Regions from separate parts of the Lysinibacillus sp. FSL M8-0134 genome, predicted to be linked through region 2. Evidence: riboswitches for the same ligand, from Rfam matches in the RefSeq annotation. Region 2 holds a riboswitch; each other region holds the start of a gene.

Region 1 (7,581 bases), 2.2 Mb from region 2:
GGACTTACTGCTAGCTCAAAAATAGATTCTATTTTTTGCTGCACAAGCTTCGGCGGCGTGACCTTAATTGCACTTGTTCCTTTCACCATGGCGAGTGCCGCTGTTGCCATTTCAAGCGCTGTTTTTTTCGGCCGAGGCGTAGCCGCTACACTGGGTTTATTAAATCGTCCAGCATTAGGGTCTGCTGCAAAGTCATCACGTGCAGTCCCTGTCTCTTGGTTCATTGCCCACGGCTCATTTTCTTCACGTAAACGCTGATGTGGTCGTAATGGCTGTTTTTCTTCCCCAAGTGTATATTTACGCTGGTAGCCACGTGGCGTAATCATTTTATTATCATAGAAAAATGTCGATGAATTGCCGATAATCACGGTTGTCAGCATACCAATATCATGTTCGAGCATTTCTGCTAATGTTGTCATCGTCACTTCCTGACGTTCTCTATAGGCACTTTTTACAAGTCCTACTGGTGTGTCTGGCGAGCGATATTCTAAGAGAATTCGTTGTGCTTCTACAATTTGTCTTGTTCTCCTACCGCTTTTAGGATTGTATAAAGCAATAACAAAATCAGCCATTGCAGCAGCCTCGACACGCTTTGCAATTAAATTCCATGGTGTTAGGTGATCACTCAGACTAATGGTACAAGCATCATGCATAATCGGAGCCCCTAGTAAACTAGCACATGAATTGATTGCTGAAATACCAGGAACTATTTCTACTTCAATGCCTGTAGCTTCTGTCCAGCCTAATTCGATTAACACTTCGTACACTAATCCCGCCATACCATAGACGCCCGCATCCCCACTCGAAATTACGGAGACGATGCTGCCTGCTTCTGCTTGACGAACAGCCTCTTGAGCACGTGATACCTCTTCTGTCATTCCGGTACTGACAATAGACTTTGCACTGACTAAATCTTGAATAAGCTCTACATAGGTTTTATAGCCTATGATCATATCACTTTGTTGTAAAGCCTCTACTGCTCGTGTCGTAATATGCTTAAAATCTCCAGGTCCAAAGCCCACTACGAAAATTTTCCCTTTTTGCGCCATGCTGTTACCCCTCTTTCACCTTTTCGATCCCTTTAATGGCTGTCGTTTGTGCTGTACGCTGTAATGTACCTTCCCGAAGTGTAAAGACATGTTCGTTGTATAATGATTCATGATGTAAATCTTGTACGAGTATTCTTGCATGCTCTGTTGATGGCACTCGATACCAATTTCCTTGTGGATAGGCGATGACTACACAAGCATCCTTGCATCGTCCATTACAGCGCGTTCTTGTCGTATGTATTTCCTGATCGAGTGCTTGTCGCTGTATTTCATCTCGAATGGCTAAGGTAATTTCCTCAGCATCCTTTCTCATGCAGCTACTGCCATTGCAAATAAAGAGATGTGTTTTCATCCCCTCTAAATTCCATGTTGTCATCTTCTGTCTCCCCTCATTTGCTTTCTGGAAAAAGAAAAAACCCTCACTCTTAACGAAGAGTAAAGGTTTTGTAGAAGCCAAATAAAAACGAATAGAATAAAATACAGGTACTCGCTCTCGCTTCAACTTCTCCCTCCGAAAAGTTTGCATGCACAATCAAATAAGCAGGTTTCCTGACTTAAGCTTCATTTTACTATCGCACCTTCCCAAGTTTTCACCAGTGGTACCTGCGAATTCATCAGCTATTACAGTAGCGGGGGCTGTATTGGATTTTCACCAATTTCCCTATTATCTCGAGCTATTCGAGCACTTATTGACGTTTTATATGAAATTTATTATCTTCTTCAATTGTTTAGAAAACTGTCTCTATCATATCTTATTATTTTAAAATTTCAATATTTCTTTAAAAATTTATGACAAATTTATCAATTTTGCTCGAATCTTATTCTTTAAAAAACTAAGTACTCCTTACTTCTATCTAAATTTTCTATATGGATATGCAATTAAAAATTTTTATATAAAAAAATCTAGCACAATTATGGAAATTTATGTTACACTTTGTCGTGAAATCTCACAACTTTATGTTTTTTCGGTGTAAAATGCTTGCCATTTTACTTAAAAGGGAAGCCGGTTTGAATCCGGCGCGGTCCCGCCACTGTAATAGGGAGCTTTATAGATAATGTCACTGTCCAATGATGGGAAGACCTATAAAGTGTTGAACTAGAGCCAGGAGACCTGCCGAAAAAAAGGTGATCGTTTCAACCTACGAGGATAGGTGTGCGGCTTAGCAGATGAGAATGATTTGCTTTTTTTAGCTATGCACTTTTCCAGCAGCGGAGAAGTGCTTTTTTATTTTACGCACGCTACATTCTTAAAAAACTAATCGTTAGGAGGAAAGCTTTTGACATTTTCATGGTGGAAACTTAGTTATTTTTTATTGGCCTTGTTAATCGTGCCAAACCGGGCCTTTGCTATGCATATCATGGAAGGCTTTTTACCCATTGAATGGGCCATTTTTTGGTGGGTCATCACGACTCCCTTTATTATTCTAGGATTGCGTTCCATTCGAAAAACAATGGAAGAAAACCCTGAAACAAAAATGCTCTTAGGGCTTTCAGGAGCATTTGCTTTTGTGCTATCGGCCTTAAAGATCCCCTCTGTTACCGGGAGCTGCTCCCACCCAACTGGCGTTGGACTTGGAACAGTTTTATTTGGACCTTTAGCAATGAGTGTCATTGGGACGATTGTGTTATTATTCCAATCATTACTATTAGCGCATGGTGGTATCACTACTTTAGGAGCCAATGCCTTTTCTATGGCTATTGTCGGTCCGTTTATTGCTTACTTTGTTTTTAAAGGGGCTCAACAAATAGGGTTGTCATTTTCACTTGCCGTTTTCTTTGCCGCTATGCTTGGTGACTTAGGTACATATATTGTGACTTCTGTCCAACTAGCACTAGCCTTCCCTTCAGAGGTTGGAGGTTTTATGGCATCCTTTACAAAGTTCGCAGGAATTTTTGCCTTAACTCAAATTCCGTTAGCCGTTAGTGAAGGAATTTTAACAGTCATTGTGATGAATTTCTTGAAAAAATACAATGTCAGCGAATTAAAAACTTTACGTGTTTTCTCTACAAAGGAGGCACATTAAAATGAAACGTAATGTATTGCTATTAGTGATTGTAGTGCTGTTAGCCATCATCCCACTGTTCATCCAAAAAGGAGCAGAATTTGGTGGTGCTGATGGAGAAGCAGAAGCTGCTATTGGAGAAATCGATGCAGAATATGAACCGTGGTTCGACAGCTTATGGGAGCCGCCAAGTGGTGAAATCGAAAGCTTATTATTCGTCCTACAAGCCGCTATTGGTGCTGGTTTTATTGGCTACTTCATTGGCTATATGCGCGGCAAACATAAAGAAGGTTAACCAACATGTTGCTCATTGATAAATATGCCTACCTCAATAAGCTAGCGTTCGTTCATCCACTTGAAAAAATGATCTTTTCACTTGGACTACTTCTAGTAACGCTTATCATGAAAGATGAAGGTCTTTCACTCATTACATTTTTTGTAATGAGTGCTTTTATCATTATAGGTGCGAAAATCCCGCTTAAATACTATATTAAATTACTATTACTACCAGCTTTTTTCTTGCTGACGAGTCTCGTATCCATTTTACTAGCTATTACACCTTCAACCACTGTCTTACCTGCGCATGTTTGGTCTTTCACGTGGATGGCTTGGACAATATTCATCGGGAAAGCAAGTGTCCTAACTGCGCAACACTTGTTCTTTATCGTTCTTGGCAGTATTAGCTGTTTATATTTTTTAATTTTGACCACATCCGTACAAGGAATTTGTTTTGTGCTACGACAATGGCGACTTCCCTCACTCCTAGTCGAGCTAGTAGAATTAACCTATCATTTTATCTTTATTTTTTTAGAGAGCATGCAAAAAATTCATCTAGCCCAGCAGGCCAGGCTTGGCTACCATTCACCTATGCAGTGGCTACGCTCTATATCTATGCTTATTGCGGCACTATTTGTTGAAATGTTTCAGCGTAGTCGAGAGCTCAACAATGCCATGCAGTCACGGGGTGGTGAAAGCGTTTATTGGCAAGAGACGAGCTCTTATAGCAAGAAAAACTGGCTAGGCATGGCCGTTATTTTTCTAGTGCTCATCGTTTATGGAGGATACTTCTCATGAAAAACTGTTATTTTGAACTAAATCAGCTGTCCTATGCCTATGCTGATGGAACGAAGGCTCTGACAGACATTACCTTACACATACCTAAAGGAAAAAAAATCGCCATCCTAGGTCATAATGGTGCTGGAAAATCGACTTTATTTCAGCATCTGAACGGCATCTTGAAGCCAACTGCTGGAACGATATTATTTGAAGGAAATAAGCTTCAATACAATCGAAAGGCATTAAAGGCACTTCGCCAGCAAGTCGGCATCGTTTTTCAAGATGCGGATCATCAACTTTTTTCAGGCACTGTCAAGCAAGATATCGCATTTGGACCGCTGAACCTTGGTTGGTCTACTGCAAAAGTTGAAGAAAAAATAGCATGGGCTGTTGCACAGACAGAAGTGGGAAATTTACTCGAAAAACCGATTCATTTTTTAAGTGTAGGTCAAAAAAAGCGTGTGGCAATGGCAGGTGTGTTAGCGATGGAGCCCTCTGTCCTCCTGTTAGATGAACCAACAGCTGGTCTTGATAATTATTATTCTTCAAAAGTTTTACAAACTTTAGCTAAATTAGCAGACGGTAAAAGAACGATTTTACTAGCTACTCATGATCTCTCTCTTGCTTATGAATGGGCGGATCAAATTATTGTTATGGAGGGTGGATCAATTATTTATAATGGCGATCCTATCACCTTGTTTTATGATGAAGAATTGCTAACACAAGCTCATCTAGAACGACCATGGGTTTTAGAAATGGTCTTAGCATTACAAAAAAAGAAATTAGTGCAGGAAAGCATCCGTATGCCTCGCTCTAAAAAAGATATAGAAAAATTAATTGACCAAATTGAATGCTAGAGAAAAATTTTCCTCAATTACGAAACTTTACTAATCTTTATTCGTATATGTATAGTCGAGACTAAATTTACAACCCCAAGGAGAGATAACAATTGAAAAGTTGGTTTAACAAATCTGTCGCAGTGGTAGCATCCGCTGCACTAATGGTTCCTACCGCTTCTGCCTTTGCTGAGACACCACAACATACAGCAAAAAATGTGCTGGCAAACAGTTCGAAACAAATAGAAAAGAATGAAGAAAAATGGATGAGCAAGGATACAATTGTTATCAAGCATTCAGGTCTTGATAAAAATGTACATAAAAAAATTGGCTCTAAAGTCATCCGCTCTATTCCTTCATTAGGTTACGATGTAGTTCAACTGAACAAAGGGGTAACAATCGAAAAGGCCGTTTCATACTACTTAAAGCAAAACGGGATTAAAAGTGTATCCCCTAGCTATGTATATCATTCTTTCACTAAAGACATAGATCCAAAAAAACAAGAGATGTATCATTTAAGTCTACTGCAAATGGATCAAGCACTCCAATTAGCTGGCGATCATGATGTAAAAGTTGCTGTCATTGATTCTGGTGTCGATTTTAAACACCCCGATCTCAAATCTCAAGTACTCCCACCCTATAATGCAGCAGCACCTGCAAATGCTACTTATCCAGGCGACCATGGAACACATGTGGCGGGAATTATCGCCGCAGCAAAAGATAATGGTATTGGTGGACACGGGATTAATCCAAAAGCAAAGCTACTGCCAATTGATGTATTCAATGGCAAAGAGGGCGCAAATGATTTCATTATTGCACAGGGCATTCTCTATGCCATTGAGCAAGGTGCCGATGTCATTAATATGAGTCTAGGGGGCTATGGGGAATCTCCACTGATGAAGGAAGCTGTTCAGAAAGCCATTGATAGTGGAATAACAGTTGTGGCTGCTGCTGGAAATGAATCAACAGATGATTACTCCTTCCCCGCTTCATTCGAAGGTGTCATTAGTGTTGGTTCGACGAATGATCGCAACAAGCTATCAAGTTATTCAAATTACGGACCGTCCGTTGATGTTGTGGCACCTGGTGAGGAAATATATAGTACGGTTCATGATGGGAAAAAAGGTTCTTCCTTTGTCAAATTTAGTGGCACATCTATGGCATCGCCAGTCGTGGCAGGTATTGTCTCCCTTCTTAAATCAAAATATCCAAATTTAAAGCCGCATGAAATAGAAGCCATTCTGGAAATGACAGCACAAGATTTGGGCGAGAAGGGTTATGATCTTACGTATGGTCATGGGCTTGTAGATCCTGTAAAAGCATTACAGTTTGATTTAAATAAACTGCCTAAGCATTATTCAGAGACTAAGGAAAATCAGCTTAAAAATGCCAAAGTACTAGCTAAAAATAAGTTGAACACGGAACAAGGTGTATTTGAGCAACAGGACGAGATAAAATGGTACAAGGTTGAATTAGACCAGGATGAATATGCTCAGCTTACATTAAAAGGTGCTGATAAATATGATTATGCCTTTGACTTATATTTCTACCCAAATAGCGGGATTGGTGATGTAGAACCGATCAATGTGAATGATGTTCGTGTAGGTAAAAAAGAAGGATATTTATTTAAAGCAGATCAAAAAGGCACGCTATTAGTTGGTGTTAAAGATCATAATGGTAGCTATAGCTTAAAAGGTAAATCTACTTATGTCTTTACAGCACAAACGACGAAGGACCTGCCAATCGATACATTGGATAAGTCTGCAATGGAGACCATTAAAAAGTTCCCATATAGTACAGCAGGCAAAAACTATACCCTTCTGTCAAAAGATCAACAGCAAGATCAAGATTATTTCACGTTTTCTGTAAAAAAACCTACGACGTTAAAATTTGATCTTACTGGGATTCCAGGTGTTACCGCTTCTATGGAGCTTTATCTAAAAGATGACCTTTCTCCAATACCACCACAAGAAGCCGGCAAAGCTGAAAATGAGGAAGTTGAAGAAGAGGAAGCTTATCCAATACAATCTGCTTATGGTGCAGCGAAAGGTGAAGCAGTCAGCATGATAATCGATGCTGTTCCAGATCAAGAATACGTATTAAGTGTATCTAATGAGAGTAATAGTGAGTTTTCAATGGAGATGTTCTTTAGTGGTGGCATTGAAAAAGAGGAAACGATCAGTGAATCTATGATTCCTTACACATTAAAAGGTGAAGTGGTGACCCTTCCTCCTGACGAGGATGGACTACCTTTAGATGAAGCCATGTTAGAAGAAAACGTCCCAGAGGAACAAGTACCTATTTCACCAAGTAACATAAAAAAACGCAATGAAATGGATAGCCTGATGAGTATGTTAATGACACCTATGACGTCGGGCAATCTTGAAAATGTTGATCAAATTCTGAAACAGGCGATACGCTTTGATATCGGCGAAGATCAAAAAGCTTATTTCCAAACTGAATATGATGAAGATTTCTTCACATTTAAAGCGAAGGAAGACGCTCTCTATAGTTTTAGCTTTAACAAAGGTACAAACCAAATGCCTACGGGTACAGTGTTTGAATATGACGAGGAAGCAAAGGAATTAATTCCGGTTTCTTCCTTAACAAATGATCTCGGCATTTTAGCACTACTAC
Region 2 (7,581 bases):
ATCCAGAGTTTTTATCCTACGCAAAGCAAGAGCTAGCGGATTTCGGGGAGCTATGTGCAGGTGATATTGATGCAAGAGCGAAACATACAGATCGACAGGGGGAGCCTCGACTTCAAAGGTATGATGCTTATGGTGAAGAGATATCAGAGGTTTGGGTCAATGATGGCTACAAAAAAACAATTGAGGAGACATATAATACAGGCATTGTTGGCTACGTGCACAAGGATATTCCGCAGCTAGGGCGCAAAGGAAATTATGTCTATAGCTTTGCGCAAGGGTATTTGCTGTCCCATGCAGAGCCAGGTTTTTATTGTCCTGTGACATTAACAATGGCTACTGCCTATCTATTAGATCATTATGCTGATGACGAGGCTAAACAGCGTTTCTTACCACATGTTTGTGCAACAGGTGATACAGAGTTATATGAAGGAGCAACATTTTTAACTGAACGTCAAGGGGGCTCAGATGTAGGGGTGAATGTTGTGGAAGCGAGAAGGGAAGGCAATGAATTCCGCCTCTATGGTGAAAAATACTTCGCTTCCAATGCCGGTATGTGTGGGGTAGCAATGGTGTTGGCACGTCTAGAAGGTGCACAAGCAGGCTCTAAAGGATTAACCTTATTTGCTGTTCCTTGGCGTAAAGAAGACGGAACGGCAAATCATCTACGTATTCGACGACTAAAAGATAAGTTGGGTGTTCGGGCAGTTCCATCTGGTGAGGTTGAATTTGATGGTGCACTTGCTTATGTTGTAGGTGAACAAAGTAAGGGGATTTATTATATGCTGGAGGCACTGAATCTCTCAAGAATTTGCAATGCCGTAGCATCGATTGGGATTATGCGTCGAGGTTTCTTAGAGGCGAAGCATTATGTGACAAATCGATATGCATTTGGCAAGCCTTTAACACAATACCCAATGATTCAAGATACATTAGGGAAATTTGCAGCTAAGCTACATGTAGAAGTAGCGACCGTTTTTGATCTTATTCAATTATACGATAAAGTAACGAATGGGCATGGAACACAACAAGATGTTATTATGAATCGTTTATATATTGCCATTATGAAAAAGGAAACGGCAGAGCAAGCGGTTCATTATGCTAGTGAAGCAATTGAATTACATGGTGGCAATGGTTATATTGAGGACTTTGTGACACCGCGCTTACTGAGAGATGCTCAAGTGTTGACGGTATGGGAGGGCACGGCTAATATTCTGGCGTTAGAGCTTATTCGGTTAGTGGATAAGTATCAGGCACATGAGCTATTTGTCAGTGAGATGGAAGAACGGTTAGAAAAATTAAAAGATAGCGCTTTGGTGCAAATTGTGAGAGAGCAATTGGTGAAACTAGCTGGGATCTTACAAATTTTTAGTGCTTTAGATGATGCCACGAAAACATTTGAAGCAAAAGATGTTGCAAAGAAAATGGCGCTGTTATATGAAAGTGTCGTAGCAGTTGAATGGGCGCAAAAATTTGGTGGAAAGTATGAAAAGCTTGCGGACGTTTATTTAGAACAGGCATGGTCGTTGCGACAAATTGGAGATCAGATGAAAACCGTACAATATTTTTCTGATATTGTATAGAAGCTAGAAGTCGTCTTGAATGGGGGCGACTTTTTTTCGTTTTCATGTATAATAAAATCAACTGAATAGTATAAAGGTTCTTTACTTAAGTAAAGTGAAAAGGGAAAACGGTGTAATTCCGATGCGGTCCCGCCACTGTAAATGTGAGTTTTTTCAAAAGATGCCACTGATGATATTCGGGAAGGCTTGAAAAGACGTAATAAGCATAAGCCAGGAGACCTGCCTTTATAGTATAGACATAACAGCCTACGAGGATAGGGTGGTGGATTTTGTATCAGTTCTTTGGTGCAATGTTAACCCTTCATCATTCGTAGATGAGGGGTCTTATTTGTGTAGGAGAATTTCTGCCCAAATAAAGCACAGATCAACGAAGGAGGATTCACATGAAGAAATTTTGGAAGATAGGATTATCAGCATTTTTAACACTAGGGTTGCTAGCTGCCTGTGGCCAAGAGGAGAAAAACGACAAGTCGTCTAATGAACCGCAAACACAGCAAGAGACATCACAGGTGGACGAAGCAACTTTCCCAATGACCATAACAGATGCCATTGGCAAGGATATAACACTAGAAGCTCCTCCAGAGAAAATTGTTTCACTTATTCCAAGTAATACTGAAATATTATTTAGCCTTGGTTTAAAAGATGAAATAGTAGGGGTTACAGACAACGATGATTATCCACCAGAGGTAGCTGAAAAGGAAAAGGTTGGCGGTATGGAATACAATATTGAAAAAATTATTGCCCTCAACCCAGATATCGTTTTTTCACATGAATCTAGCATGTCTCTTTCAGAAGCAGCGATTGAACAGCTTGAGTCAGCGGGTGTAAAAGTATTTGTCGTCAATAATGCACAAGATTTTAATGAGACATACACGACGATTGAGCAGCTTGGTCGAGCTACAGGGAAATTGCCAGAGGCTGAAGAAGTTATTGCCAACATGAAGGCAAAGGTAGAAGAAGTGCTGGCCAAAGTAAAAGATGTTGAACCAAAGAAAGTGCTAGTAGAAGCATCTGATGAGCCAGATATCTATACAGCTGGGAATGGTACGTTTATGAACGCGATGCTTGAAATGATCCATGCAGAAAATGTAGCGGCAGATGCTGATGATTGGTATAAAATTGATGCAGAACAAATTATCGCTAAAAATCCAGATGTCATCGTGGTGACTTATCACTATGTACCAGATATTTTAACTAAAATACCACAGCGTGCTGGCTTCGATACAATTAATGCTGTGAAAAATAAAGCAATTGTACAAGTAGATGAAAACACAACAAGTCGTCAAGGTCCTCGTTTAGGAGAAGGTCTTGAAGAATTAGCAAAAGCGATCTATCCAGAGGTATTTAAGTGAAAAAAATAGCAGTAGCCTATTTAGTAACAGGCACGCTTCTTCTTATTAGCATCTGGTGTGGCGTAGCAATAGGCTCAGTGCATATTCCATTTGAAGTATTGTGGAATCAGGCGGTTGATGAAACAGCCGCCAATATCTTTTGGAAAATCCGCTTGCCACGTGTATTGTTAGCGGGACTAGTAGGGGCTTCTCTAGCTATTGCAGGAGCTGCCTTTCAAGGTTTGCTAAAAAATCCATTAGCAGATCCATATACACTAGGTGTTTCATCTGGTGCTTCGGTTGGTGCTGTAATGACGATCTTTTTTAGCCTATCTATTCCTATTGTAGGTTTATATGCATTACCCATTTTTAGTATGATTGGCGCTATTATCACGATGGTAGTTGTGATGAGTTTTGCTAGAATGGTAGACCGTTCATTAAAAATGGAGACATTGATATTAACAGGTGTTATTTTTAGTTCATTTTTAGGTTCACTCATTTCTTTAATGATTGCTTTATCTGGTGAAGAGCTACGCCAAGTCGTTGGTTGGTTACTTGGATCTGTATCAATGCGTGGATGGCCATATGTCCAAATGATTATCCCGTTTGTTTTGATTGGCTCACTTATGCTATGGACACAAAGAAGAGAGCTAAATGTTTTATTATATGGTGAAGAGAGAGCGAAACATCTTGGGGTTAATGTAAAGCGGAGTAAGCATTTGATTTTAGCAGGTGGGTCCATGTTAACGGGAGCGGCTGTAGCGGTTTCTGGGACAATTGGTTTTGTAGGCTTAGTTGTGCCGCATATGACAAGAATGATTTGGGGTTCTGATCATCGCCATTTATTGCCATTATCATTTTTAAATGGCGCCACATTACTGATTATTTGCGATTTAGTAGCACGAACAATTATCTTGCCCAGAGAGCTACCAATTGGTGTGATTACAGCATTTATCGGAGCACCTGTTTTCTCCTATATATTTTATAAGCAACGAAGAAGCAAGGGGGTACGGGCATGATTGTGGTCGAACATCTATCAGGTGGCTATGAAGACGTAGCAATCGTCAAGGATATAAGCTTCACTGTTGAGAAGGGGAAAATTCTAGGTATTCTAGGACCGAATGGTAGTGGGAAATCCACATTATTAAAGGTAATGAGTGGTATACTACCAGCTATTGATGGAACAATTACTATAGATGGGAAAAATATCCTTTCCTATAATGCTCGTGCTTTGGCGAAAAAGATGGCTGTACTACCTCAGCTTCATGCAAATGCTTTTTCAAACAGTGTGAGAGAGGCCGTTTCACTTGGGCGCTACCCGCATCAAACAGGTTTTTTCTCGAGTTGGTCTGAACAGGACGAACAGGCTGTACAACATGCTATGCTACAAACAGGCGTGAAGCGTTATGAGCATACTGCCATGGAATTTTTATCTGGCGGTGAACAGCAAAGAGTTTTTGTTGCACAAGCATTAGCTCAAACAGCTGAAATTTTACTGCTGGATGAACCAACGAATCATCTTGATATTGCACACCAACGTCAAATTTTAGATTTGGTTCGGCAGGAAGCTGTGGAGTGTGGTTTAACGGTAGTGATGGTCCTACACGATATGAATTTAGCCTCTCTTTATTGTGATGAATTATTGCTTATGGAAGGCGGACAAATGAGAGCACTTGGTGCACCACATGAAGTATTAGTTGCTTCCCAAATCGAAGAAGTTTATCAAGCTCGAGTGACTACCTATGCCCATCCTGAATTACCAAAACCACAAATTACAATGATGCCCTCAGCTACCGATTTTCAGGAGCGGGCTGTCATCAAAAAGGAACATTTCACCATAACAGAACATTATATTCAACTCAAGACAGAGATTCCTTTAAAAACAGTATCCTCTGCTGTTCATAATCCTGGTATCGGCTGGCATAACTGCTTATTAAATCGCTCTGTACCTAGTGATTATGTCATTAGTGATGTGAAGAGAGAAGTCAACGAGTTTTTGCGTAAGGGTAAATTTTCGCCTACAAATACGGTTGTTATGTTAACAGCAGTACCAACATCTCTAGTAGCAATGAATGAATTTTCTGCTCCTTTTGGCAGTATGATAGTAGCTGTAACAGCTGGTGTAGGGAATGCGGTTGATGTGTCACGTGTACATGAAAGACAGGATGATCCATATATTGGTACTATTAATACATGGGTCATTATCAATGGCTGTTTATCGGAGGAAGCATTTTTTCAGGCAATGATGACCGCTACTGAGGCAAAAACGAAAGCTTTACATTCAGAAAATATACGTGACGAGCGTAGTGGTACCATTGCTACAGGAACTGCTACAGACAGTCTTTTAATTGCAGCGACGCAAAAAGGAGAAGAAATGCTGTATGGTGGTCCAATTACAGAGGTTGGTAAAATGATTGCTAAAGGTGTTTATGAGACAACGGTTCAGGCAATCAGAAATTATAAAAATTCATTTTAGGAGATGAGAGAAATGAAGCTTTACACGAAAACAGGTGATACAGGGAAAACAAGTCTTATTGGAGGTCGCGTTGATAAAGATAGTTTGCGTGTTGAAACATATGGGGCGATTGATGAATTAAACTCCTTTATTGGTAAGGCTGTTAGTGAATTAGATCAAGCGCTTTTCAAGGATATTTTGACAGACCTAGAAACAATTCAGCATGAACTATTCGATGCAGGTGGGGATTTAGCCAATGTGATGAAAGAGCGCCACTATAAATTAACAGAACAACCAATTGAGGTGCTTGAAGCACGTATTGATGCATTATCCGATGAAGCACCACCGTTACAACGCTTTATATTACCAGGAGGTGCACCAGCAGCTGCTACTTTACACATTGCTCGTACAGTTGCACGTCGAGCAGAGCGTGAAATGGTAACGCTTATGAAGGAAGTTGAGGATGTGCCAAAGGTTGTTCAAAAATATTTAAATCGATTATCAGATTACTTATTTGCTGCTGCACGTGTTGTGAATGCTCGATTAAATGTAGCAGATGTAGAATATATTCGTAGCGGCAATGTCTTTAAAAAATAAAATGTAATTTAATGTTGTATCAGTGAATCTCTAGTTGTAATTGATTAGGAAAGTAAAAAATGCTACTTTGAAAAAAATTCAGGGTGGCTTTTTTTCTTGTAAAATGTAAGAATATAAAATTATCAGAAATATTTCCGTTTTATGTTGACTGAATGCTCACTCATTTATTAGAATAGGAATATAATGATAAAGTGACGTACATTTCCGTATGAACTAGCAAATTTTCCACAAAGAGAGAAAATGACGACAAACTAAAGGGGGGACCAACCATGAGTCCATTATTAATTGCTAACATTGTCTTAACAGTCGTGGTTGTGCTTTATGCAGTAGGATTGTTCTTCTATCTGTTAAAAACACGCTATAAATATGTGCAATTGGGGAAAAAGGTTGAGTTTGATGAAAGTGTTAAGGAACGACTTCGCTATATTATGGTCAATGTATTTGGTCAAAATAAGCTATTAAAGGATCCAAAAAGTGGATTAATTCACGTTATGTTTTTCTATGGGTTTTTAATGGTACAGCTAGGTGCTATTGATTTAATCTGGAAGGGGTTAGCACCAGGATCACATCTGCCATTAGGCATATTCTATGGTGTCTTTACATTCTTCCAAGAGCTTGTGGTTTTAATGATTTTAATCGCAGTAGTGTGGGCATTCTACCGACGCTATGTGGAAAAGCTAGTGCGTCTAAAGAGAGGATGGAAAAACGGTCTTGTATTAATTTTCATTGGGGGATTAATGGTATCAACATTACTTGCCAATGGTATGGGGTTAATTTGGCATGGTGAAGGATTAACGTATACAGAGCCAGTTGCTTCTAGCATCGCTGCTATTTTTGGTTTCTTACCTACATCAGTAGCTGCTGGAGTATTTTATGTCATGTGGTGGGCACACCTTTTAATTTTACTAACATTCCTTGTATACGTTCCACAATCTAAGCATTTCCATTTAATTGTAAGTCCGCTTAACGTTTACATGAATCGTTTAGATCGCACAGGTACATTAACACCAATCGATTTTGAGGCTTTAGAAGAAGCTGGTGAAAACGCTGAAAGTGAAGAGGATATGCCTTCAATTGGGGTTGGGCGCATACAGGACTTCACGCAAAAGCAAATGCTAGATTTGTATTCTTGTGTAGAATGTGGGCGCTGTACAAATATGTGTCCAGCAACAGGAACAGGAAAAATGCTATCTCCAATGGATTTAATCGTAAAACTACGCGATCATCTAACATTTACTGGTGCTGTTGTAACGAAGCAAAAGCCTTGGGTACCATATCAATTCTTTGCCAATACAAAGGGTAATCAACTTGCAATGGCTGCTGGTGCTGAAGGTGCTGTGATTGAAGATATTTACAGTCCATCTTTAATTGGCGATGTCATTACGGAAGAAGAAATTTGGGCTTGTACGACTTGTCGTAACTGTGAGGATCAATGTCCAGTAATGAATGAGCATGTTGATAAAATCATTGACCTACGTCGTTATTTAACAATGACGGAAGGGAAAGTAAACCCAGATGCGCAACGTGCTATGACAAATATCGAGCGACAAGGAAACCCTTGGGGCTTAAACCGTAAAGAGAAAGAAAACTGGCGTGACCTTGATCCAACAATCCATAT
Region 3 (7,581 bases), on a different contig from region 2:
TTGGCACTCCAATCTGTTTGGCAGCTGTTAGATTAACAGGCAGTGTTGCAAAGCTACTTCCTGTACCTAATGCTGTCACAGCAGGCGTTAAAATATTTTGCCAGAACTTTATAACTCCTACTTTTCCACCTGCAATAAAAGCGTATAAAGTAAAGCCGATTAAAAAATAAAGGATAGCAACAGGATAGTAGAGAATGATGGCTTTAGCATAATCCCCAAGCAATGCCGCTCCAAAATCCCCTATTAATGTTGCAAAATAAGCCATTAATCCAATTGGTGCATAGTACATCACTAGCTTGATGACCTTCATAAATACTTCCGAACCACTTATTAAAAAACGCGCAAACGGCTTACCTGCTTCTCCTGTTAATCCTGTGCCAAGCCCGATTAAGACAGCAAATAAAATAAGTGCTAGCATATTACTTCTGGATAATAAATTCATAAAATCAGGCACAGTGAAGGTGTTAACTAATTGTTCAGCAAAGCTTAAATCCTCTGTTGTTTCAGGGGATACAATCTGAACGGATACCTCAGCCCCAGGGGGATAAATAGTAACAGCAATTAACATGATAATGGCGGCAATAATGCCTGTTGCTATAAATACGAGCATCATTGAGCCCATAATTTTACCTAAACGTTTGAGGCTTTCCATACTAGCAACGGAGGATGCAATGGAGAAAAACACTAATGGCACAACAATCATAAATAATAAATTAATAAAAATATCACCAAAAGGCTTTAACACCGTAGCCTTCTCACCAAAAAGCAAGCCAATAATAACACCTAGAAGAATGGCAATTAATAAAAACATAGAAAACCGATAAGCCCTCAGTTTTCCCATCTTCACATCCCTTCAAGGATCATTTACACTTCAGTGATATTGCTTGTAAATTTTTTAAGCATGCTCCGAAGAACAATGTGACTTGCTAGACGCTATAAAAATTCGTATATCCCCTCTGCAATAAACTCCGCTGGGCCTCGCATCCAAACATGGTCATCGTCAGCCCATCGTATGTTTAAGTCACCTCCACTCAGATGAACAGTTATCTCTTCTCCCCTCTGACAAAAACCATTTAAAATAGCAGCTACTACTGCAGCACAAGCACCTGTTCCACACGCCTCCGTAACACCAGAACCTCGCTCCCAAACTCTAAATTGTAAGGCTTTTGAATGGATGACCTGTACAAATTCAACATTAACACGATTAGGAAATCTCACATCATTTTCTATAATGCCTCCTAGTGTTCTTAACGGCGCTTTTTCTATATCATCGATAAAAAATACCGCGTTTGGATTTCCTAAAAACAACGCTGTTAGGAACAAATTATGTGGAGGCACTGTAAATAATTCATTGATGACGAGCTTATTAGGGGTACCTAACATCGGTATATCTTTACGATACAATAAAGGTTTACCCATATCGACAATCACATCTATGACTGTATTATCCTGAACCACTACCTCTACGTACATAATGCCTGCTTTTGTTTCAATTGTAAAAAACTTTTGTCGCACAATTTGGCGTTCAAAAATATATTTTGCAACACAGCGAAGTCCGTTTCCACAGTTAGATCCCTCTGTACCATCCTTATTAAAAATGCGCATACCACAGTCAGCAATTTTAGAAGGTTGAATAATAATTAATCCATCCGAGCCAATGCCTGTATGGACATTTGCTATCTTTTTAGCTAATTCACAAAAGATATTGTCATTATAATCATACCTGAAAAGATCAAGATAAATATAGCTGTTGCCAATACCATGCATTTTCGTAAAGGCTATTTTCATACATTCACTCCTTGTAAAGGATGGTAGATGTATAGACTTTTAACTTTCTTATGATTGGTTAACCTTTTTGGCAAATTGCTCTGGAACATATGTAAGATAAGGCTTACCAGTTAGTGGATGTATTTGAATATCAGCAAAAACATGAAATACTTCCCGTAACAACGTTGGAGTAAGTACTTCTTCTGGCGTCCCATGACAAACTATTCGTCCATTCTGTAAAACGTAAATTTGATCACAGTACATTGCTGCGATATTTAAGTCATGTAAAGCCGCGACTACAGTTAAATGTAGAGTTTGAATTAAGTCCATAAGCTGGAGTTGATGCTGTATATCTAAATGATTCGTCGGCTCATCTAATATCAATACCTTAGCTTGTTGTGCCAGAGCACGTGCAACCATTACGCGCTTTTTCTCTCCACCGGAAAGAGAGCTAAAGCTTCGTTTCTCCAAATGTGAAATACCAGTTTGTAGAAGAGCATCTGCCACAATTCGGAAATCTTGTTCTTGATCAAGCTCCAATAGTTTTTTATGTGGCGTTCTTCCCATACTGACTAAATCATGTACTGTGAAGTCAAATAAAACAGGTGTTTCTTGACTAACAACGGCTAAATTTTTAGCAATCGATTTACTTGATTGCTTTAAAATATCTTGTTCGTTTAATAATACCATACCACTTTCCGGTTTTAGCAGACGATACATATTTTTTAGCAATGTGGATTTGCCGCTACCATTAGGGCCAATGAGTCCAACAAGTTGTTTTTCTTTTATTTGAATACTTACTTCATGTAGTATACGCTCATCGTAAATGGAGAATGATAGCTGCTTTGCTTCTAATGTCATATAAGTTAGTCTCCTTCACCGAAAGAATAATTGTTACGACGGAGTAGCCAAATAAAAAATGGTCCTCCACAAAAGGCCGTTATAATACCAATTGGCATTTCTTGAGGTGCGATGATTATTCGGGCAAAAGCATCTGCCCACACTAAAAAGATTCCTCCAATTAAAGCACTAATAGGTATCACATATTTATAGTTTGACCCCACAATTAACCGAACGATATGTGGAATGATTAATCCCACAAATCCAATAGAGCCACTGACTGCGACAAGTACACCAGTTAACAACGAAACAAGTAAAATGAGCTGAATACGAAATTGCTGTAAATTAACCCCTAACGTTACAGCTGCCTCTTCCCCTAGTAATAATAAATTTAAATTTCGATAGTGTAGCCATAGTAGCCCAAATACGAGGAAGAATATGAAAGCCGGGATTACAATATTATTCCACTTGGCTCCAGCTAGACTCCCTAGCATCCAAAACATAACAGCCTTTAAAGCCCCTTCTTGTTTCGACATCATCAAAATGAAATTGGAAACGGCCGTTAAAATAAAGGACACAGCCATCCCCGCCAATAACAAGCGAAAAATTGAGACACGACCACCAACTCGTGATAAGAAAAATACGAGCGCAATGGCAAGTAATGACCCTAAAAATGCAGATACAGAAAGAGCATAGATTCCTAAAAATGAAAAGGCACCTAAAATAATTACTGAGGTCGCTCCAACAGCTGCACCTGACGAAATCCCTAATATATAAGGGTCAGCAATGGAATTTCTCACAAGTGCCTGAATTGCTGCCCCAGCAATAGCTAGACCAGCTCCAACAATAGCTGCGAGTAAAACACGTGGTGCTCTTATTTGCCAAATAATGATTTCCTGTGAGCGACTCCAGTCTTGCTCTATGCCATTTTGTATAATGGGGATTTTAGAAAGAATAACTTTCCATACATAGAAGGGTGTAACTGATACAGACCCAACCATAACGGCTATTGTCATAGAAACGATTAATACGAAGAAAAGTATTAAGGAAAAAAACATAAATTTTTTATTCATCCGTTTAAAGCTCCTACTAAGTATTGATGGATGAAGCAATAAAAAAAGGTATTCCATACGAAAATACGCATAGAAATACCCTAGATTAAACAAAGTCAGAAAATATCCAGCTATTGTCCGTAATTGCTTGCATCCTCGTGGGCATTACAGGTATTACTAATGGCAGGTCTCCTGGCTTCGAATCAGCATCCTATAATGGCCTTCCCATACTAACACAGTGGCAAAAAATATTATAAGACTCCTCGTTACAGTTGCGGGACAGCGTCGGACTTCCACCGACTTCCCTTTTAAGTGACATTCAAAAAATATCACACCAATAGTACTTAAAGTTATAAAATTGTGACGATTCTATCATACATTTTTATAATTAGTTAGTCTACACTATAATTGAGTTAACTTAAAACTATAATAAGGTTGACACAATTATATTCGTTTTTTACACTAGCAGTAAGAAGGTTTATAACGAGGTGAAATTTATGGCTACTGCTACACAACAGAGTCATCATAAATTAAGAACTATTGACATTACCTATATTGGGTTATTCTCAACACTTATGATGATAGGGGCTAATATTACCTCCTTTGCCCCATTTATGATGGTGGGTGGTGTACCGATTACACTACAAACGTTTTTTGCTATTTTAGCAGGACTGGTTCTTGGTAGCAGAAAGGGTGCGCTCGCCTGTACAGTTTATATGTGCATAGGATTAGCAGGAGCGCCTGTTTTTGCTCGTTTTGGTGGGGGAGTTGGACAAATTTTAAGCCCTACCTTTGGGTTTATTATTACATTTATTGGAGCAGCATTTGTTGCAGGACTAATTGTAGAACGAAGTGCAACAAAGAAAAGCTATATTGCGGCAGCGTTAATCGCAACTGCGCTTAATTATTTCCTAGGGACAAATTGGATGTATTTTGCCTACAAACTATGGGCAAGTGCACCAGAGGTCTTTTCATATAAACTAGCTTGGCTCTGGATGATCCCCCCACTACCAAAAGATTTTATCTTAGCGATTTTCGCTGGCATCTTCGCCTATCGATTACAAAAAACATTGAAAATCATGCCCATTCAATAAATAATTCCTCACATCTTTCTTGTTAGATGAAAGATGTGATTTGATTTTTGGTAGTAGATCATGTCCATTATTTCTGCACATTTATTTGCTACAGTATTAGCAAATAGTGAGGAGGATATAACATGATATTCAAACAAAAATGGTCAATGGCACTACTATCAGTATTAGCTTTACTTACTTTATCTGCTTGTACGGTGGATCAAACGAAGCCTGCGTCTACATCTAATCATACGACTGAAGAAATGGATCATTCGACAATGAACCATTCAAGTTCAGGCGAAGTACCAGCTACATTAAAAATTGCTGAAAATCCGAAGTTTCCTGTAGGAAGTACAGCTATTATTACGAACGGGCATATGGACGGTATGAAAGGTGCAGAAGCAGAAATAGTCGGGGCCTATGATACGACTGCTTATGTTATTTCCTATGAACCAACTACAGGTGAAGAACCTGTTAAAAATCATAAGTGGGTCATTCACGAAGAATTAATTGATCCCGAAGAAGCACCTCTGGCTCCTGGTACAGAAGTAAAAACGGATGCAGCGCATATGGAAGGTATGGAAAATGCGCTTGTCCATATTGAAGAGGCTGTACAAACAACTGTTTATATGGTGGATTACACTTCCACTTTAAATGGTGAGGCAGTAAAAAATCATAAATGGGTAACAGAAGAAGAGTTAACTTCAAAATAATTTAAACAACCTCTCCCAGTAGGTATGGTAGAGGTTGTTTTCTAGTTTTTATGTTCAAGTGCTGCGGACTTATGCCATTTATAACCGATACCCCATACTGTTTGTAAATAATCATCCGCAGGGAAGCCGCTTTTTCTTAATTTTTCTCGTAAATTACGCACATGTGAATCAATCGTACGATCTTCAATCATTACATTATATCCCCAAACTGTGTTGATAAGATGTTCTCTGGAAAATACTTTATTTTGATGATTTAAAAATAAGGCTAGCATGGAAAATTCCTTTGGTGTTAATGAGATTGCCTTTTGTTGAAAATAAAGTTCAAACGCTTCCTTATCTAATCGTAGCCCCTCAAAGCATATAACTTTTTCATCTATTTTCGCCCTTCTTAATACCGCATGTATACGCGCTAATAACTCTTCCTCATCAAAAGGCTTTAAAATATAATCATCAGCACCCATGTTTAAGCCTTTTACAATATCAGCATGCTCTCCTTTTGCCGTAAGCATAATAATAGGCACATCCCAAAACTTCCTAATTTCCTGGCAAGCTTGCCACCCATCCATCTCCGGCATCATAATATCCAACAGAACTAAATCCACATGCTCTTCTTCTAAATAATCGAGTCCTTCTAGAACGGACGACATGGCTCTACAATGAAAAGTAGGCTCTAAGTAAAGGGTCAATAAATCTAACATTCTTGGCTCATCGTCTATGCATAAAATAGTCTTCATTCGCTTCTACTCCCTTAAACAATAATTCAAAAGTAGTCCCTTTATTGATTTCACTGCTAACCTTCACTTTCCCCCCATGTGCCTCTACCAATTCCTTAACAATAGCAAGTCCTAGACCAGAGCCACCTAGAGCACGACTACGGGATTTTTCCACTCGATAAAACCGTTCGAAAATATAAGGTACATCCTCCGCTGGAATCCCTTTTCCTGTATCTTTCACAATGATGCTTATCACATCTTTGTTTTTTTTAACAGTGACTGAGGTGGTTTCTCCAGGTGCACAGTAGATTAACGCGTTATTTAATAGATTAAGGAGGATTTGCTCTAGTCTTGCTTCATCTGCCCATAGAAGTAAGCCTTTTTCACAATGTACATCGAAATATATACCTTTCTCTTGAAAAGCAGGATGTAATTTTTCTTCCATGCTTGTAATAAATGAATGTAGCTGGATACATTGTTTTTCAATTACAAATGAGTTTTCATCCATTTTCGCTAAATCAAATAAATCCTTGATGAGTCGAGAAAGTCTATTGGTTTCTTCTATTATAATGGCTAAATACTTTTGACGATCTTGCTCTATCAAATCCCGTTTGGCAAGAATGTCGGTATAGCCTTTAATAAATGTTAGTGGGGTGCGGAGCTCATGTGCAATGCTTGACAAAAACTCCTTACGCTCTTGCCTTAAATGATTTAAGTCATTAGACAACAGTTGGATGGCATTCGCTAAATCACCAAGTTCGTCTTTTGAATTCGTAGAAAGGTCGACTGTAAAATCACCTTTACTCATGTTCAATGTAGCCTCTTTCATCTGGATTAATGGTTTTGCAAGCTTTTTAGATAGCACGATAATCACCGCTATAGTGACAAGACCAGAAACAATGCCAACTATAAGAAAATGCTTATTTAAACGTTTCATTAAGGCGTGGATGGAATCTGTATGTTGAAACATAAAAACGTAGCCAATCGTTGTTTGCTGTTCTTTAATAGGACTGATAGTGGCAATAGCCTTAGCCTCTTGCCAGTTAGCTTGCAATACTCTTCCCTTATAAGGTATTTCCCCGTCTATCTTACTGAACATATCTCTAATTTCTGGATGGGGTTGCGATGAAGCTAGTATTTCTCCCTGATGATTAGTAACCACTACATCCGTACTTTCATCCGATTCCATAAGTACTATATGGGCCAAGGTTTCGTTATTAAAGTTCTGTTCTAATATTGTACGATGGGAGTTTCCCCTTGCTTGTAAGCTTGCTAATTCCTCTTCAACACGAGAATTAGTCAAGGAGGCATGTAAAAAAAACATCATAAATGTTTCGATACAAAATAATGTGATGAAAAAAATGATACCTAACTTCAGTGATAACTTTCTCATCTATAACCACCATTTTTCTTTTTCTTAAAA
Region 4 (7,581 bases), 1.4 Mb from region 2:
CAATTTACGCTACGTAATTTTGGTGGTGTATCAGGGGATTTACTTGGTGCATCTATTGAAGGGATGGAGGTTGTGCTATGGGTGACATTGTTACTGTGCGCTTGATGAGGCATGCGCCAACAAAGGAGAATCTAGAAAAACGCTATCTTGGTTGGACAGATGCCCCATTAGCTGATCCAACCACGCTTTCAGTTATAGACGATGCTGTAACAAACGTATATGGGAGTGATTTACGGCGGTGTCGAGAAACCGCCGCTCATTATTTTCCGAACGCAAGCTATCATGCAGATGCTCGCTTTCGTGAGACGAATTTTGGTGCATTTGAAGGGAAAACATATGATGAGTTAAAATCGAATGCTCATTATCGTGCATGGCTAGATGATCCGATTAAGATGCCACCGCCACAAGGAGAGGCTTTTCATGACTTTGTGGCACGTGCTGTGGAAGGCTTTTGCCATTTACCGAAGGATGAGGATCAGTATGATTTAGTGGTGCATGGCGGGGTGATTCGTGCCTTACTCGTCGCCTTTGCCCCAACAGAACAGCCTTTTTGGTCGTATGATGTGCCACATGACAAACAATTTATTTTAACGTTTACAAGAAAGGCTTGGGAGGAGGGAGCAAGATGCACGTCTTTATTGGAGGCGCCTATAACGGTAAAACCGACTATGTGATGGGCTTGTATAAAGAGCGACAGGTCGCCCTTGTCGATGGCGATCTACCAGAGATTGCACCGGCCTGTGAAGTACTGGTAATTAGAAATTTAGAAAACTGGTTGGTGACACAAAATCTAGAGGACGATGACCAAGTGGTTCAAGCGGTACTTGCAACTTTAAGGAGGCTTGAACAGCACTGTACGCTAGCGCTCATTGTTAACGATATGGGGCGTGGTGTTGTGCCAATAGACAAACAAGCGCGACTCCTACGCGATACATGTGGTCGCTTATATCAGGTGTTATTTACTGAAGCTGAGCAAGTTGTACGTATTTGGTACGGAATTGCCGAACAGCTGAAGTAAGGTAGACATACTACAGAAAAGAGGACATGGAATGGATCGACAAAGATTAAGGAATTGGATATTGACGGCAATGGTTGCTGCCATTTGTGCAGTAGGGGCAGTCATTAAGGTGCCGGCATTTATTTCGACTGCTGCACTCGACTCGGCTCCTGCCTTTTTGGGCGTAGTCTTTTTATCCCCATTTTTAGCAGGGCTTGCTGGATTTATCGGTCATTTTATTACAGCGTTGACTGCTGGATTTCCATTAGGACCACTACATCTTATCATCGCGTTCGAAATGTTCATCGTCGTATGGATCTTTGGTGTGATGCATAGAAAAGGTCTACATGTTTGGAAATGGCCAGTTGCACTCGTATTGAATGGCATTGTGGCACCATTACCGTTTTATTTTTTAATTAGCCCTGCCTTTTTCTGGGGTGCATTAGGTAGCATTTTCATGGCAACCGTTATTAACCTAGTCATTGTTGCGGTAGTGATGCCGGTTTTATCAAAGGTCTTTTTACGTAAGGAAGGACGCGTTCAATGAGAAATGCTATGAAAGTGGGCACGTTCATTGTGACAATGGATAATGCGGCAGCCATTGGGGAAAAGCCACAAGATGTAGTGTCAGCATCTGACCAACTAACAGCTTACATGACAGCACGTGTGACATTTTTAGAGCAGCTTGCGGCACAGGCATTACCTTGCCAAGTTTTACTCGCTAATTTCTCTGGTGATACGGCATGGAAACGTTATGAAAGAGGTATTCAACAGGTGTTTGAGGAAACTGGTATAGCCTGTCCTGCAATTGCAGGAAGTACGGAATCGAATATGCCCACGCTACAGTCAGGTGTAGCCATTACGATGCTTGGGGAAATACAACAACGTCAACCATTTGACCATGAACAGCTCAGCTGGTACACTTATGGCTTGCCGCTTGTAGGGGAAGAAGTGTTAGCGCAGCCAGAAGACGTAGCACAGCTTCAGCCCATTTTTCAGGCATGGCAGGCGGAGATCGTGCAGCAAGTTTGGCCAGTCGGGTCAAAGGGGCTACAAGGCGAATTAGCGCGTCTTTTTGGACAGCAACAAGTTGAAAGTTCGCTTGATCTGACCAAATCAGCAGGTCCTTGTTCGGTCATTTTGCTTGGCATCGATCCTAAAAAAGAGCAGCAGGCACAAAATTTTTTCCAAAGAAATTTTGAAAAACTACGCAAAACTGCACCGTAATAGGGCTTGTTTCGAGCAAAAGGGCTGCGTTAAAAATCGCAAGGTACGAAACACCTATTGCAACACGAAACACAATATGTTAGATTTGTTTAGGAGTTAAAACACAATATATAGTATTTGGACAAGCGGTACCAATATGGTTTAAAAGGGAATTCGGAACAAGAGTCATCTTAAGCCGAAGCTGTCCCCGCAACTGTAAGTGCTGACAAATAATCAAGAGGCCACTGTTGAAAAAACGGGAAGGAGATTATTTGGAGGAAGCATGAGCCAGGAGACCTGCCGAGTTGTTCAAGACAGCAACACATTCTTCGGGGATTGAGAAGTGGAGGCGAGAGATTTGTTCACTTCTTTGTGTGCATGTCCTTCATTTCCATTTCCGATTTTACAGCGATCACGTAACCGATAGATGTTGCGTGATCGCTTTTTGTGTTGCTTGGAGAAAGAAAGGGAGAGAATGTGTACATGACAATTCAAATCGAACAGCAACTAGCTAAGTTAAAAAATAGTTATACGGAGGATGAGCTTGAAAGCTTTGTAAGGTTATCGGATCGTTGGCTACGAAAAAACGACAATGCCACATTTGAAGCATGGGCGGATGCGATGATTTTACAAACACTTAGCCTAATTGATGAGGAAGAGCCCTATTGGACATTTGTGGCTGCACACATTTATTTAGAAAAATTATACGATCAATTTGCAACGCGACGTGGCGTTTCACCAAAGGATGTTTATCAAGAATTTCCAGCTCATCTTGCACAATACACTGAAGCGGGCTTATATCATGAAAGCTTAACAACAAAATATAGTGAGCAGGAGCTTCAACAATTAGCAAGCTATTTAGAACCTAGTCGTGACGAGCTATTCACGTATATTGGCTTGAAGACATTAATGGATCGTTATGTTGTACGTGATTATACAAAAACACCTGTAGAGCTCCCACAAGAGCGTTGGATGGTCATAGCCATGACATTAATGCAGGATGAAACAGAAAATCGTCTAGAAAAAGTGCGAGAAGCTTACTGGGCGATGAGTAATTTATATATGACTGTTGCAACACCGACACTATCAAATGCTGGTAAGACACATGGTCAGCTTTCAAGTTGCTTCATCGATACAGTGGATGACAGCCTACAAAGCATTTACGATACGAATACCGATGTTGCAACATTGTCTAAATATGGTGGTGGTATAGGCGTTTACATGGGCAAAATTCGTAGCCGTGGCTCGTCCATTAAAGGCTTCAAAGGTGCATCAAGTGGTGTGCTACCGTGGATTAAGCAGCTCAATAATACGGCTGTCTCTGTCGATCAGCTAGGGCAACGTCAAGGAGCCATCGCGGTTTATCTTGATGTTTGGCATAAGGACGTCTTTACGTTTTTAGATTTACGCTTAAACAATGGTGATGAACGACTACGTGCCCATGATATTTTCACAGGGCTATGTTTACCAGATCTATTTATGGAAACAGTAGAAGCCCGTGGAGAATGGCACTTATTTGATCCACATGAAGTACGTGAAGTGATGGGCTTCTCTTTAGAGGATTTCTACGATGAAACAAAGGGCAATGGCTCCTTCCGCACGAAATATGCAGCATGTATTGCTAATCCATTATTAAGCCGTGAAGTAGTACCAGCCATCGATATTATGAAGCGTATTATGCGCTCACAACTCGAAACTGGCGTTCCATTCATGTTTTACCGAGATGAAGTGAACCGCATGAATCCGAATAAGCATGAAGGAATGATTTATAGTTCGAATTTGTGTACAGAAATATTCCAGAATATGTCAGCAACGGAGTTTGAATCCATTACATTAGAAGACGATGTTATCGTGACTCGTCGCAAGCCTGGAGATTTTGTGGTTTGTAACTTGTCCTCTATTAATCTAGGAAGAGCCGTGCCTGCTAGTGTCTTAGAGCGGTTAATTCCGATTCAGGTACGTATGCTTGATAATGTTATTGCGTTAAATACTATCCCTGTGAAACAAGCAGAGCGTACGAACCTACGCTACCGTGGTATTGGACTTGGCACATTTGGCTGGCATCATTTATTAGCCTTAAAGGAAATTCAGTGGGAATCAGATGAAGCTGTAGAATTTGCGGACAAGCTTTATGAGGACATCGCCTACCTAACAATTCGTGCCTCTAACGCTTTAGCAAGCGAAAAAGGAGCGTATCCATTATTCGAGGGCTCTGATTGGCAAACAGGTGCCTATTTTGAAAAGCGCGGCTATGACAGCGACAAATGGAATGCTTTACGTGAGGCAGTGGCGAAAGAGGGAATGCGAAATGGCTATGTTATGGCAGTAGCCCCTAACTCATCGACATCGATTCTAGCAGGAAGTACGGCGTCAATTGATCCGATTTTCCAAAAGAGCTACTCAGAAGAGAAGAAGGATTACAAAATTCCTGTAACGGTACCAGATTTATCACCCGTAACGACTTGGTACTATAAATCAGCTTATTTCATCGATCAAAATTGGACAATCAAACAAAATGCAGCCCGTGCTCGCCACATTGACCAAGGCATTTCACTAAATTTATATGTTCAAAATACGATTAAAGCAAAGGATTTACTGGCACTGCATATGAATGCTTGGGCAAGTGGTGTGAAAACGACCTATTATGTACGCTCCACATCAGTAGAATTATTAGAATGTGAGTCTTGTGCAAGCTAGGAGGAAAAACAATGACAACGATTACGAAACGACAAATTATGGATAAGGAAGCACCTAACCGTTCTACAGGTATCGTTAATGGGCGCTCCTCCAATATTTTAAATTGGGATGATGTCCGCTTTAGCTGGGCGTACCCTAAATATAAAAAAATGCTAGGAAACTTCTGGACACCATTTGAAATTAATATGAGCAATGATGTTAAGCATTTCCCTGAGCTGACGAAAGATGAACAAGAATCATTTTTAAAAATTATCGGTTTATTAGCGCTATTAGATAGTGTGCAAACTGATTTTGCAGGTAAGGTAGCCGATTATTTAACAGATTCTAGTTTAAATGCGTTAATGATTATCTTAGCGCAGCAAGAGGTTATTCATAATCATTCCTATTCGTATGTGCTTTCCAGTATCGTCAACAAGGATGAGCAGGATCGTACCTTTGATTTTTGGCGTACAGAGCCTGTTCTAGAACGACGCAATGATTTTGTTATAAAAGGCTACCAGGCTTTCTCAGAGGAGCCGACTGTCGAAAATATGCTTGAGGCCATTATTTATGATGTCATTTTAGAGGGTTTATTCTTCTATTCGGGCTTTGCCTTCTTCTATCATTTAGCACGCAATCAAAAAATGGTCGCTACGTCTACAATGATCAATTATATTAATCGTGACGAGCAGCTCCATGTCGATTTATTTGTGAAAATTTATCAAGAATTATTAGAGGAATATCCAGAATACGATACACCTGAACGTCAGGCTCGTGTTCAGGAAATCTTCCGCGAAGCCGTTCAACTAGAAATCGATTGGGCCAATGAAGTCATCGGCGATAAAATTGAAGGCCTTGATGTTGAGGACGTCCATGATTATGTCCACTTCTATGCCAATGTTCGCTGTAATCAGCTTGGCGTAGACCGTCCATTCGAGGGCTACCGCAAAAATCCATTAAAATGGATTAAAGCCTATGAAGATGTAGACCTTGGCAAAACTGACTTCTTCGAACAACGCTCCCGCCAATATGTCAAAGTCAACGTCGAAGATAACGGCTTTGATGATTTGTAATCATCGTGTCACACCACCCCCATGCCCACTTGCATGGGGGTGTTTTACTTGGGTGGATTGCTACGAGGTTGAGAAGTGTTCGCTCGATATTGGTTGATTGGCTCGGTGGAAGGGGAGCCTCCTCTTTGAAGAGAGTAGCCTACATGAAAGGTGGGGACTCCGCTCGAAAGTGTGAAGCAACCGCTCAAAGGAAAAGTGAATCCGCTCGAAAATGTGAAGCAACCGCTCATAAAAGGGTTGTCCCCGCTCGAAAATGAGAGGAAACCGCTCAAAGGAAGGGTGAACCCGCTCGAAAGTGATAGGAAACCGCTCAAAGGAAGGGTGAATCCGCTCATAAGTGAGAAGCAACCGCTCAAAGGAAGGGTAAATCCGCTCATAAGTGAGAAGCAACCGCTCAAAGGAAGGGTAAACCCGCTCAAAATGTGAAGCAACCGCTCATAAAAGGGTTGTCCCCGCTCGAAAATGAGAGGAAACCGCTCAAAGGAAGGGTGAATCCGCTCATAAGTGAGAAGAAACCGCTCATAAAAGGGTTGTCCCCGCTCGAAAATGAGAGGAAACCGCTCAAAGGAAGGATGAACCCGCTCATAAGTGAGAAGCAACCGCTCAAAGAAAAGGTGAACCCGCTTGAAAGTGAGAAGCAACCGCTCAAAAAAGGGTTGTCCCCGCTCGAAAATGAGAGGAAACCGCTCATAAGAGAGAAGAAACCGCTCAAAGGAAGGATGAACCCGCTCAAAAATGTGAAGCAACCGCTCAAAAAAGGGTTGTCCCCGCTCGAAAATGGGAGGAAGCCGCTCAAAGGAAGGATGAACCCGCTCGAAAGAAAGAGGAAACCGCTCGAAAGAAAGAGGAAACCGCTCAAAGAAAGGGTGACTCCGCTCATAAGTGAGAGGTCCGCGCTCAAAGGAAGGGTAACCCCGCTCAAAAATGTGAAGCAGCCGCTCAAAGAAAGGAGGAATCCGCTCAAAGCGAGAGAACCCCGCTCATCAAAGGCTTGACTCCGCCCGAAAGTGAATGGCCCCAGCTCAAAAGTCAGAACCCACTCATCCATTTCGACGAGGCCAGAATATTACGTGACTCGAAAAATTATTGCCAAATGGGAATGATTTTCAGTTATAATGAGGAACGAATGGGATTTAAAAAGAACGGAGACGAAGGTATGCAGGCAGTTAAACAGTTAGGGCAGTATTTGGGGCCCTATAAATTTTTCACGTTGATTGCACCTCTTTTGATGGTGTTGGAGGTGACGATGGATTTAATTCAGCCGACCATTATGCAGCATATGATTGATACGGGGATTGTCCAAGGCGATCATCAGTATGTATTGAATATGTTTGTGTTAATGCTCGGCAGTGCAGTACTTGGGCTTGTTGGTGGGGTTGGTTGCTCCTACTATAGCTCGAAGGCGGCGATTCATTTTGCGTCGGATGTTCGGCAGGCTCTGTATGAGAAGATGATGACGTATTCGGCTAAGGAGCGAGATGCGTTTACGACAGGGAAGCTTATCACCATTTTAACGAGTGATGTGGAAAGTATGCAGCGGGCGTTTATGATGACGCTGCGTATTTTTGTGCGAGGGCCGCTGTTGTTTATTGGGGCAGTCATTATTGTGTTTGTAACAGCGCGGGAGCT

What was found. Region 2 has a riboswitch for cobalamin ahead of MKY49_RS02490 (ABC transporter substrate-binding protein). Riboswitches for the same ligand answer to the same signal wherever they lie in the genome.
Region 1: it holds a riboswitch for cobalamin, as region 2 does, so the genes downstream of both, MKY49_RS13900 ((2Fe-2S) ferredoxin domain-containing protein) here and MKY49_RS02490 (ABC transporter substrate-binding protein) in region 2, are expected to answer to the same signal.
Region 3: it holds a riboswitch for cobalamin, as region 2 does, so the genes downstream of both, MKY49_RS20035 (FecCD family ABC transporter permease) here and MKY49_RS02490 (ABC transporter substrate-binding protein) in region 2, are expected to answer to the same signal.
Region 4: it holds a riboswitch for cobalamin, as region 2 does, so the genes downstream of both, MKY49_RS09205 (ribonucleoside-diphosphate reductase subunit alpha) here and MKY49_RS02490 (ABC transporter substrate-binding protein) in region 2, are expected to answer to the same signal.

The regions. Positions count from the first base shown of each region.
Region 1 is NZ_JBBPAJ010000001.1:2,712,427-2,720,007, forward strand. It holds gene cobJ (precorrin-3B C(17)-methyltransferase) at 1-1,049, opposite strand, end outside; gene MKY49_RS13900 ((2Fe-2S) ferredoxin domain-containing protein) at 1,054-1,425, opposite strand; cobalamin riboswitch at 1,572-1,754, opposite strand; cobalamin riboswitch at 1,999-2,182, shown strand; gene MKY49_RS13905 (energy-coupling factor ABC transporter permease) at 2,327-3,073, shown strand; gene MKY49_RS13910 (energy-coupling factor ABC transporter substrate-binding protein) at 3,075-3,347, shown strand; gene cbiQ (cobalt ECF transporter T component CbiQ) at 3,353-4,126, shown strand; gene MKY49_RS13920 (energy-coupling factor ABC transporter ATP-binding protein) at 4,123-4,965, shown strand; gene MKY49_RS13925 (S8 family peptidase) at 5,058-7,581, shown strand, end outside.
Region 2 is NZ_JBBPAJ010000001.1:479,461-487,041, forward strand. It holds gene MKY49_RS02485 (acyl-CoA dehydrogenase family protein) at 1-1,580, shown strand, start outside; cobalamin riboswitch at 1,638-1,821, shown strand; gene MKY49_RS02490 (ABC transporter substrate-binding protein) at 1,964-2,932, shown strand; gene MKY49_RS02495 (FecCD family ABC transporter permease) at 2,929-3,930, shown strand; gene MKY49_RS02500 (adenosylcobinamide amidohydrolase) at 3,927-5,387, shown strand; gene MKY49_RS02505 (cob(I)yrinic acid a,c-diamide adenosyltransferase) at 5,400-5,963, shown strand; gene MKY49_RS02510 (heterodisulfide reductase-related iron-sulfur binding cluster) at 6,233-7,581, shown strand, end outside.
Region 3 is NZ_JBBPAJ010000002.1:39,304-46,884, forward strand. It holds gene MKY49_RS20020 (dicarboxylate/amino acid:cation symporter) at 1-841, opposite strand, end outside; gene dapF (diaminopimelate epimerase) at 934-1,788, opposite strand; gene MKY49_RS20030 (ABC transporter ATP-binding protein) at 1,837-2,628, opposite strand; gene MKY49_RS20035 (FecCD family ABC transporter permease) at 2,634-3,680, opposite strand; cobalamin riboswitch at 3,825-4,013, opposite strand; gene MKY49_RS20040 (biotin transporter BioY) at 4,157-4,753, shown strand; gene MKY49_RS20045 (YdhK family protein) at 4,876-5,445, shown strand; gene MKY49_RS20050 (response regulator transcription factor) at 5,487-6,179, opposite strand; gene MKY49_RS20055 (HAMP domain-containing sensor histidine kinase) at 6,151-7,551, opposite strand.
Region 4 is NZ_JBBPAJ010000001.1:1,854,884-1,862,464, forward strand. It holds gene cobS (adenosylcobinamide-GDP ribazoletransferase) at 1-105, shown strand, start outside; gene MKY49_RS09185 (histidine phosphatase family protein) at 78-674, shown strand; gene MKY49_RS09190 (bifunctional adenosylcobinamide kinase/adenosylcobinamide-phosphate guanylyltransferase) at 674-1,018, shown strand; gene MKY49_RS09195 (ECF transporter S component) at 1,050-1,544, shown strand; gene MKY49_RS09200 (hypothetical protein) at 1,541-2,224, shown strand; cobalamin riboswitch at 2,334-2,523, shown strand; gene MKY49_RS09205 (ribonucleoside-diphosphate reductase subunit alpha) at 2,687-4,900, shown strand; gene MKY49_RS09210 (ribonucleotide-diphosphate reductase subunit beta) at 4,912-5,952, shown strand; gene MKY49_RS09215 (hypothetical protein) at 6,103-6,378, shown strand; gene MKY49_RS09220 (hypothetical protein) at 6,375-6,947, shown strand; gene MKY49_RS09225 (ABC transporter ATP-binding protein) at 7,109-7,581, shown strand, end outside.